3 regions of the Streptomyces roseoviridis genome follow, and region 1 is predicted to be linked to each of the others. Evidence: riboswitches for the same ligand, from Rfam matches in the RefSeq annotation. Region 1 holds a riboswitch; each other region holds the start of a gene.
What was found. A riboswitch is a leader RNA that binds a small molecule or an ion and turns the genes downstream of it on or off. The one in region 1 is predicted to bind cobalamin.
Positions count from the first base shown of each region.

Region 1 (3,262 bases):
CCAACCCCGCGACCGGCAAGCCCCGCGGCCAGCTGGTGACCGCACCGCAGAGCCAGTGGGCCTATGCCACCCTGGCGCTGGGCTCGGCGCTCGCGCTGTTCATGTATCCGCACTCCATCACGGCCACCCTCTCCTCGCGCGGACGCGAGGTGATCCGCCGCAACGCGACGATCCTGCCGCTGTACTCGGTGCTCCTCGGCTTCCTCGCCCTGCTCGGCTTCATGGCGATCGCCGCCGGCGTCAGCGTGACCAACCCCCAGCTGGCCATCCCCCAGCTCTTCGAGGACATGTTCCCCGACTGGTTCGCCGGTCTGGCCTTCGCCGCCATCGGCATCGGCGCCCTGGTCCCGGCCGCGATCATGTCCATCGGCGCGGCGAACCTGTTCACGCGCAACGTCTACAAGGACTTCCTCAAGCCGGACGCCACCCCCGAGCAGGAGCACAAGGTCTCCAAGATCGCCTCGCTCCTGGTGAAGGTCGGCGCGCTGGTCTTCATCCTCACCATGGACAAGTCCGTCGCGATCAACTTCCAGCTCCTCGGCGGGATCTGGATGCTCCAGACGATGCCCGCGCTGGTGCTCGGCCTGTTCACCCGCTGGTTCCACCGCTGGGCGCTGGTGGCGGGCTGGGCCGCCGGCATGATCTACGGCACGGTGGCGGCGTACGGAGTCGCCAGCCCGACCCAGAAGCACTTCGGCGGCTCCGCCGCCGCGATCCCGGGCATCGGCGAGATCGGCTACATCGGCCTCACCGCCTTCGTCCTCAACCTCCTCGTCACCGTCGTCCTCACCGTCGTCCTCAAGGCCGTCAAGGCCCCCGAGGGCGTCGACGAGACGGAGCCCGGCGACTACACCGCCGACGCGGGCGACAAGGGCGTCGTGACCGAGCTGCCGAAGGTGGGCGCCGGACACTGACCCGGGGCGCGCAGTCGGGTCGTACGACGCACACCGTTGCAGGACTTGGGACGTACGACACAACATGTGGGGGGTGCCACGAGCGGCGCCCCCCACATGTATGCTCGTGCTCGCTGTCGCCGCAGGGGAATCCGGTGGAAATCCGGAACTGTCCCGCAACGGTGTACTTCCTGCGCTTCCGTACGAAGTGAGTCCGAAGACCTGCCGACAGTGCGCCCGGTCCGTACGTTCCGGGTGCCACAGACGTCCGGGCCTCGCGGAGTGGGCCGGTGGTCGCGGCGCCGCCGTGCCTGCGGCGCGCCGCCTTCCGCCTCCCCCGTGCTGCCCCGAGCCGAGCCGAGGGAGAGCCCCACCGTGACCATCGCGCCCGCCGATCCGGCCTCAGTCACCCCGACCGAGACGGCGAACGACGGCCCCGGGACCGCGCTGCTGCGCACCCTGACCGACCTCACCGCCGACCTCCCGGACACCGACCCGGGCCGGGTCGCCGCCGCCGCGCTGCGCGGCCGGCACGCCGGCTCGGACGAGGCGGAACTGCGCGAGCTGGCCACCGAGGCCGCCGCGGGCCTGATCGCGGAGGACCCCGCGTACTCCCGGCTCGCCGCCCGGCTGCTCACCCGGACCATCGCCGAAGAGGCCGCCGGCCAGGGCGCGGTGTCCTTCTCCGCCTCCGTGGCCGTCGGCCACCGCGAGGGCCTGATCGCCGACCGCACCGCCGGCTTCGTCACCCGGCACGCCGCCCGGCTCGACGCGACGATCGACCCGGCCGCCGACGACCGCTTCGGCTACTTCGGTCTGCGCACCCTCTACTCCCGCTACCTGCTGCGCCACCCGATCACCCGCAAGGTGATCGAGACCCCGCAGCACTTCATGCTCCGCGTCGCCTCCGGCCTCGCCGAGGACGACAGCACCCGCGCCGTGGACGAAGTGGCGGCTCTGTACGGGCTGATGAGCCGGCTGGACTACCTGCCCTCCTCCCCCACCCTCTTCAACTCCGGCACCCGCCACCCGCAGATGTCCTCCTGCTACCTGCTGGACTCCCCGCAGGACGAGCTGGACTCCATCTACGACCGCTACCACCAGGTGGCGCGCCTGTCGAAGCACGCGGGCGGCATCGGGCTCTCCTACTCCCGCATCCGCGCCCGCGGTTCGCTGATCCGCGGCACCAACGGCCACTCCAACGGCATCGTGCCGTTCCTGAAGACCCTCGACGCCTCCGTCGCCGCCGTGAACCAGGGCGGCCGCCGCAAGGGCGCCGCCGCCGTCTACCTGGAGACCTGGCACGCGGACATCGAGGAGTTCCTGGAGCTGCGCGACAACACCGGCGAGGACGCCCGCCGCACCCACAACCTCAACCTGGCGCACTGGATCCCGGACGAGTTCATGCGCCGGGTCAACGCGGACGCCGAGTGGTCGCTGTTCTCCCCGGCCGACGTGCCCGAGCTGGTCGACCTGTACGGCGAGGAGTTCGACGCCGCCTACCGCAAGGCCGAGGCGGCGGGCCTGGCCCGCAAGACCATGCCGGCCCGCGACCTGTACGGCCGGATGATGCGCACCCTCGCGCAGACCGGCAACGGCTGGATGACCTTCAAGGACGCCTCCAACCGGACCGCGAACCAGACCGCCGAGCCCGGCACCGTCGTGCACTCCTCGAACCTCTGCACCGAGATCATCGAGGTCACGAACGACGGCGAGACGGCCGTGTGCAACCTCGGCTCGGTCAACCTGGGCGCCTTCGTCGACACCGCCACCGGCGACCTCGACTGGCAGCGGCTCGACGAGACCGTCCGCACCGCCGTCACCTTCCTCGACCGAGTCGTCGACATCAACTTCTACCCGACCGAGCAGGCCGGCCGCTCCAACGCCCGCTGGCGCCCGGTGGGCCTGGGCGCGATGGGCCTCCAGGACGTCTTCTTCCAGCTGAAGCTGCCCTTCGACTCGCCCGCCGCCCGTGCGCTGTCCACGAAGATCGCCGAGCGGATCATGCTCGCCGCCTACGAGGCCTCCGCCGACCTCGCCGAGCGCAGCGGTCCGCTGCCCGCCTGGGAGCAGACCCGCACCGCCCGCGGCGTTCTGCACCCGGACCACTACGACGTCGAGCTGAACTGGCCCGAGCGCTGGGCCGCGCTGCGCGAGCGGATCGCCGCCGTCGGCATGCGCAACAGCCTGCTCCTCGCCATCGCCCCGACCGCGACGATCGCCTCGATCGCCGGCGTCTACGAGTGCATCGAGCCGCAGGTCTCCAACCTGTTCAAGCGCGAGACGCTGTCCGGCGAGTTCCTCCAGGTCAACGCCTACCTGGTGGACGAGCTGAAGCGGCTCGGCGTCTGGGACGCGCAGACCCGCGA
Region 1 is NZ_BAAAWU010000001.1:2,486,214-2,489,475, forward strand. It holds gene mctP (monocarboxylate uptake permease MctP) at 1-914, shown strand, start outside; cobalamin riboswitch at 1,015-1,137, shown strand; gene ABD954_RS10990 (ribonucleoside-diphosphate reductase subunit alpha) at 1,269-3,262, shown strand, end outside.

Region 2 (3,262 bases), 3.4 Mb from region 1:
GACCGCATCGTGGACAGGGGTGCCCCCGAGCCGCTAAACGGAATCCGCCGACCCCGGTTCGGGACACCGTGCTGCCGGGCCCAGTTCACCTTCCGTTCACTCAGGTTGCCTACGTTCGACGAGCCACTGACGTCAAACGATTGCCTGGGTAAATGGAACACATCACGCTGCTGCTCGCGATTGTGGTCGTGACAGCTCTCGTGTTCGATTTCACGAACGGTTTCCACGACACCGCCAACGCGATGGCGACGACCATCTCGACCGGCGCACTCAAGCCCAAGACGGCGGTGGCCATGTCCGCCGTGCTGAACCTGGTCGGCGCGTTCCTCTCGGTGGAGGTCGCCAACACGATCTCCAAGGGTCTGGTCGACGAATCAGGCATCCAGCCCGAAGTGATCCTCGCCGCGCTCGTCGGCGCGATCCTGTGGAACCTGCTGACCTGGCTGGTCGGACTGCCCTCCAGCTCCTCCCACGCCCTGATGGGCGGCCTCATCGGCGCGACCGTCGCCTCGATCGGCCTCAGCGGCGTCAACGGCGGCGTCGTCGTCACCAAGGTGCTCCTCCCCGCGCTCGCCGCCCCGCTGGTCGCCGGCCTGGCCGCGATGTTCGCCGCCCGGCTGACGTACCGCCTCGACCGCAACGCGGACGCCAAGACCACCGCGAAGGGCTACCGGGCCGGCCAGATCGCCTCCGCCGGTCTCGTCTCCCTCGCCCACGGCACCAACGACGCGCAGAAGACCATGGGCATCATCACCCTCGCCCTGGTCGCCGGCGGCACCCTCGCGCCCGGCTCCAACCCGCCGGTCTGGGTCATCGTCTCCGCCGGTGTGGCGATCGCGCTGGGCACCTACCTCGGCGGCTGGCGCATCATCCGCACCATGGGCAAGGGCCTGACCGACCTCCAGCCGCAGCAGGGCTTCGCCGCCCAGACCAGCGCGGCCACGGTCATCCTGGCCTCCTCGAACCTGGGCTTCTCCCTCTCCACCACCCACTCCTGCTCCGGCGCCGTCATGGGCGCGGGCCTGGGCCGCAAGGGCGGCGTGGTGCGCTGGTCGACGGCCACCCGGATGTTCGTCGCCTGGGGCCTGACCCTGCCGGCCGCCGGCCTGGTCGGCGCGGGCGCCGAGTACGTCGCCCGCCAGGGCGACTGGGGCGTCTACACGGTCGCGGGCTTCCTGGTCGCCTCCTGCCTCGCGATCTGGCTGGTCTCCCGCCGCCAGGTGGTCGACCACACCAACGTCAACGAGGTCGAGACCGAGGCCGAGCCCGCGGGCGTCGTCACCACCGCCATCGCGGCGGTCACCCCGCCGCCGGCCGGCTCCGTCGCCGCCGTCACGGACGAGGACCTGAAGGCCACCATCCCCGCGCCCGGCACGGCGGACCCGACCGCTCCCCCGGCCCCGGCCGCGGTCTGAGCAAGAGGAACAGGAAAGCAACCGCATGAAGATCGACTGGGCAGCTCTCGGCTCCGTCTTCGGAGTCAGCCTCGTGGCGACCGTCGCCCTCGTGGGCCTGTTCACGCTCGGCATCGTCGGCCTCTCCAAGCAGGAGCAGGCCACGGCGAACGGCGGCTCCGCCGCCCTGGCCCGCACCGGCGCCTACGCCTGCTTCGCGCTGTGCGCGGCGGCCGTGGCGTACGGCATCTATCTGATCGTCGCCTGACCCGGCGACCGTGACGGCCGGGCGGCCCGCACCATCGGTGCGGGCCGCCCGGCCGCTCGTGTCTGTGGTGCTTCGCACAGTGACCCGGCGCAGGTCAAGGGCGAGTTGACGGCCGTTCGCGGGGCGTGGTGGACTGCCGAGGCCATTACGGCGGCAAAGGAGAGGAAGCCCGGTGCGATTCCGGCGCGGTCCCGCCACTGTGACCGGCCCCGAGGGGCCGGGAGTCAGGAACTCTCGCCGCCGTCACGTCGACCCAGGGCGCGGACCCTGAGTGAGGACACAGCGCCATGCCCGGCCGCGGCCCCAGAGTTCCCGGCACCACCCGTGTCTACGCCTACGGAGCGGCCGTCGGCCTCGCCGTCGATCTGCTCCTCGGCGACCCCCGCCGCGGCCACCCCGTCGCCGCCTTCGGCCGGGCGGCGGCCGCGGTCGAGAAGCGCCTCCACGGCGACCACCGGGGCCGGGGCGCCCTGCACACCGCCGTCTGCGTCGGCACCACCGTGGCCCTCGGCGCCCTCGCCGCCCGTACGGTACGGGGCAGCCGCGCCGCCTCCGTCGCCCTGACCGCCGCCTCCGTGTGGGCCGTCGTCGGCGGTACGACACTGGGCCGCGAGGCCCGCGCGATCGGCGGGGCGCTCGCGGCCGGCGACCTTGAGGTGGCGCGCGAGCGGCTGCCCCACCTGTGCGGCCGTGACCCCCAGTCCCTGGACGGGCCCGCGATGGCCCGCGCGGTCGTCGAGTCGGTCGCCGAGAACACCTCGGACGCCGTCGTGGGCGCCCTCTTCTGGGGCGCGGTCGCGGGCGTGCCCGGCCTGCTGGGCTTCCGGGCGGTCAACACCCTCGACGCGATGGTCGGTCACAAGTCCCCCCGCTACCGGCGCTTCGGCTGGGCCTCGGCCCGCCTCGACGACCTCGCCGGCTGGCCCGGCGCCCGGCTCACCGCCGTACTCGCCACCCTGGCGGGCGGAAACCCCCGGGGCGCGCTGCGCGCCTGGCGGGCCGACGCCGGGAAGCACCCGAGCCCCAACGCGGGCCCGGTGGAGGCGTCCTTCGCGGGAGCGCTCGGCGTACGGCTCGGCGGGACCCTCTCGTACGGCGGACGGGTCGAGCACCGGCCCGTGCTGGGCGGGGAGGGGCGGGCCGTCGAGGTGGCCGACATCGACCGGGCGGTCCGGCTGTCCCGCCGGGTGACCTGGCTGACCCTGGCCGCCTGTGCGGGCGGCCGGATCCTGACGAACGCGGTGAAGCGGAGGTACGCATGAGGGGCGGGGGGCTGCTCGTCGCCGGGACCACGTCCGACGCGGGCAAGAGCGTCGTCACGGCCGGCATCTGCCGGTGGCTGGTCCGGCAGGGCATCAAGGTGGCGCCGTTCAAGGGGCAGAACATGTCCCTGAACTCCTTCGTGACGAGGGAGGGCGCGGAGATCGGGCGGGCGCAGGCCATGCAGGCGCAGGCCGCCCGCGTCGAGCCGACCGCCCTGATGAACCCGGTGCTGCTCAAGCCCGGCAGCGACCGCTCCAGCCAGGTCGTGCTCATGGGGAAGCCGGTCGGCGAGCTGAGTGCCCGCGGCTACCACGGCGGCCGGCAGAAGGAGCTGTTC
Region 2 is NZ_BAAAWU010000001.1:5,884,395-5,887,656, reverse strand. It holds gene ABD954_RS26590 (inorganic phosphate transporter) at 153-1,415, shown strand; gene ABD954_RS26585 (hypothetical protein) at 1,441-1,662, shown strand; cobalamin riboswitch at 1,797-1,918, shown strand; gene ABD954_RS26580 (cobalamin biosynthesis protein) at 1,950-2,924, shown strand; gene ABD954_RS26575 (cobyric acid synthase) at 2,921-3,262, shown strand, end outside.
Region 2: it holds a riboswitch for cobalamin, as region 1 does, so the genes downstream of both, ABD954_RS26580 (cobalamin biosynthesis protein) here and ABD954_RS10990 (ribonucleoside-diphosphate reductase subunit alpha) in region 1, are expected to answer to the same signal.

Region 3 (3,262 bases), 1.0 Mb from region 1:
CGGCCGGGGCGGTGCGGGCCGTGCGGCACGGGGCGGCGCGGGTTGCCGTCGCTGACCTGCACCCACAGCGCCCGGCCGCGGCCCTCCAGGCACAGCTCGTACGGGGCGCCGCCGTGCAGGCGCGCGTTGGTGACCACCTCGGAGACCAGGAGCAGGACGTCCTCGACCGGCTCGCGCCCGCGCGTCCCCGCCCGGCCGAACCACGCGGCGAGCGCCCGCTGCGTCAGCGCGCGGCACTCCGCCAGCATGCCGGGACCCTCCGCCAGCTCGTAACGCGCCGACCGGCGGGTGGTCACGGTCTCCTCTCCCGTGGACATGCGCTGCGGATTACCGCTGACGGCCGGGTCAAACACCCGGCCGCCCGGTCGGCGGATCAGACGCCCGGCGCGTCGCCGCGCGACCACGGCGGCGGGGACGGCGGGCCGACCTCCAGCCAGACCACCTTGCCCGGGCTTCCGTCGTCCTTGGCCGCCGATCCCCAGTCCTTGGCCAGCCGGTCGAGCACCATCAGACCGTGGCCGCCGGGCAGCGAGGGCGAGCGCGGCACGTTCGAGCGGGGGGCGGCGGGACTCGCGTCGTACACCTCCACCCGGAGGTGGCCCCGGGAGTGGCGCAGGACGAGCTGCTGCGGTCCGCCGGCGTGCAGACAGGCGTTGGTCACGACCTCGGAGACCATCAGCAGGACGTCCTCCGCCCGCTCGCGGTCCTCCGGCGTCGCTCCGGGCAGCCAGCCCCAGTCGGTGAGCGCCGCGGCGGTGAAGTCGCGGCAGCGCGTGACCGCGCCGCCGGCGCCGTGCAGCAGCAGCCGCCTGACCTGCCCCTGCGCGAGGTTCCCGGTGCCTTCGGGACCGCCGGCCCCCCTGGGGTCGCCGGTGCTCCCGGTGTTGCCGGCCCCCGCGGTGTCCCCGCGCCTCATGACCCCTCCGCCGCTGGTGACCCGTTCGTCGCCGGTGATCCCTCCGCCGACGCGCCGCCCGTCGCGGGGGTGTCCGCGAGTGCGGCGGCAGTGTCCTCGTATACCCGGAAGACGGCCCGGGCACCCGTGATCTCGAACATCCGGTTCACCGGGGCCCGCAGCGCGGCGAGGTCGAGTCTCCCGCCGGCGTCCAGCATCCGTAGTCTGGCCCGCAGGAGGACGTTGAGCCCGGTCGAGTCGCAGAACCGCAGCCCCGCGCAGTCGACGACGATCCGTCCGGCGCGGGCGTGCCGCACCAGCGCCTCCTTCAGCGGGGCCGCCGTGTCGTGGTCGAGCTCGCCCGTGACGGTCACCACGACCGTGCCGGGTTTTCGCCCCTCCAGGACGTCGACGTCGAGCCGTCCCGCGAAGTCCTCCGCTGCCTCCGTGGCTCCCATGCGGTCAGCTCCCTTCTGTCCTCGGCGGTCCCACCATGATCAGGCGCAGCGCGGGCCGACACGATCCTCCACGACCGTGAAGAGGCCCAGTGTGCCCGTCAGGGCGAACAGCTGGCGCAGTTGCCGGGGCAGGGGCCCCGCGACCACGAGACGGTGGCCGGCGAAGTGGGCGGCCACCAGCTCGTGCAGGAAGGAGGAGTCCCCGAAGACGACCCGGGAGACGTCGAGGACGACCTCGCGGCTTCCTTCGGGGCGCGCCTCGGCGAGCGCCCGGCGCAGACAGCCCACCGTCTCGATGTCGAACTCGCCGTTCGCCGACAGGACGACGACGCCCGGCGCGGGCGAGAACTCGCGCACGACCCACGCCGTGCCCGACGAAGCCCGGTACGTACGGGGCTCCGGAGCCGAGTCCGGGGGTGGCACGGGCTGCGCGTGGACCATGGCGGCACCTCCGTCCAGCACGTGCCCCGATCCGGACCCCCTATGCACACGGGCCGGCCGCGGGACGCCCGTGGAGCGATCTTGGGCTGTGGTAGCTTGCCGTAGCCAGTCGAACTCCCGTGCGTGACGCACGGTGGTCAGGGAATCCGGTGCGAATCCGGAACTGACGCGCAGCGGTGAGGGGGACGGGCGGGGCACGACGCCACTGGGCCGCGGAACGGCCCGGGAAGGCGCCCCGGCCGAGCGAACCCGAGTCCGAAGACCTGCTGGCGGACCGTACGGACCGGGCCTCGCGCACAGGGCCCCCGACCACCAGGATGAGCCGTGCCCCTGCACCGTCCCGCGCCCCCGCACCCTTCCGCCCGTCCCGCGGCCCTGCTGCTCTGCGGGGTGCTGCTCCTCACCGCCTGCGGCACCGCGCCCACCACGACCGCCGGCGGAAAGAACGGCTCCAAGGCCGCCGCGTCCGCGACGTCCCTGAAGAACTGCGGCCGGACGGTCCAGGTCCCGCCCGGCGGCCCCCGGCGGGCCGTCTCGCTCAACCAGGGCACCACCGAGATCATGCTGGCGCTCGGCCTCGCCGACCGCATGGTGGGCACCGCCACCTGGACCGACCCGGTCATGAAGGGGCTGGAGAAGCCCGCCGCCGCCGTGCCCCGCCTCGCCGAGAACAACCCGTCCTTCGAGAAGGTCCTCGACACCGAACCCGACTTCGTCGCCGCCTCCTTCGCCTCCACCCTCGGCAAGGGCGGCGTCGCCACCCGCGAACAGTTCGAGCAGCTCGGCGTCCCCACCTACCTGTCCCCGGCCGACTGCGTCGGCAAGGACAACTCCGGCGGCGGCGACGGGAAGCGGACCACGCCGCTCACCATGGAGACCGTCTACGGAGAAGTGCGCGACCTCGCCCGGCTGTTCGGCGTCGAGGACCGCGGCGAGCGGCTCGTCGCCGAGCTGAAGGGCCGCGTGGCCAAGGCCACCACCGGCCTGCGCGCCGCGGACGTCCGCGTCCTCTACTGGTTCTCCGACGCCCGCTCGCCGTACATGGCCGGCTGCTGCGGAGCTCCCGGCGTCATCACCCGGGAGACCGGCACCCGGAACGTCTTCGACGACACCACCGAGGAATGGCCCCAGATCGGCTGGGAGACCGTCGCCGACCGCAACCCCGACCTCCTGGTGATCGGCGACCTCACCCGCAAGGCACAGTCCGGCGAGAGCGCCGCCAAGAAGATCGAGTTCCTGGAGTCCGACCCCGTCACCCGGAAGATGGACGCCGTACGGAACAAGAGGTACGTGCTCCTCAGCGGCCAGGCCATGAACCCCACCATCCGCACGGTCGAGGGCATCGAGCAGGTCGCCGCGGCCCTGCGCGCCGCCGGCCCCGCGAAGTGACCGGCGCGACCGCCCGGGCCGGCACGCTGCTGCGCGCCGCCGCCGGCTGCGCCGTCCTCCTGCTTTCCCTCGCCGTCGC
Region 3 is NZ_BAAAWU010000001.1:1,477,331-1,480,592, reverse strand. It holds gene ABD954_RS06735 (ATP-binding protein) at 1-317, opposite strand, end outside; gene ABD954_RS06730 (ATP-binding protein) at 374-916, opposite strand; gene ABD954_RS06725 (STAS domain-containing protein) at 913-1,353, opposite strand; gene ABD954_RS06720 (STAS domain-containing protein) at 1,393-1,794, opposite strand; cobalamin riboswitch at 1,884-2,079, shown strand; gene ABD954_RS06715 (ABC transporter substrate-binding protein) at 2,119-3,183, shown strand; gene ABD954_RS06710 (FecCD family ABC transporter permease) at 3,180-3,262, shown strand, end outside.
Region 3: it holds a riboswitch for cobalamin, as region 1 does, so the genes downstream of both, ABD954_RS06715 (ABC transporter substrate-binding protein) here and ABD954_RS10990 (ribonucleoside-diphosphate reductase subunit alpha) in region 1, are expected to answer to the same signal.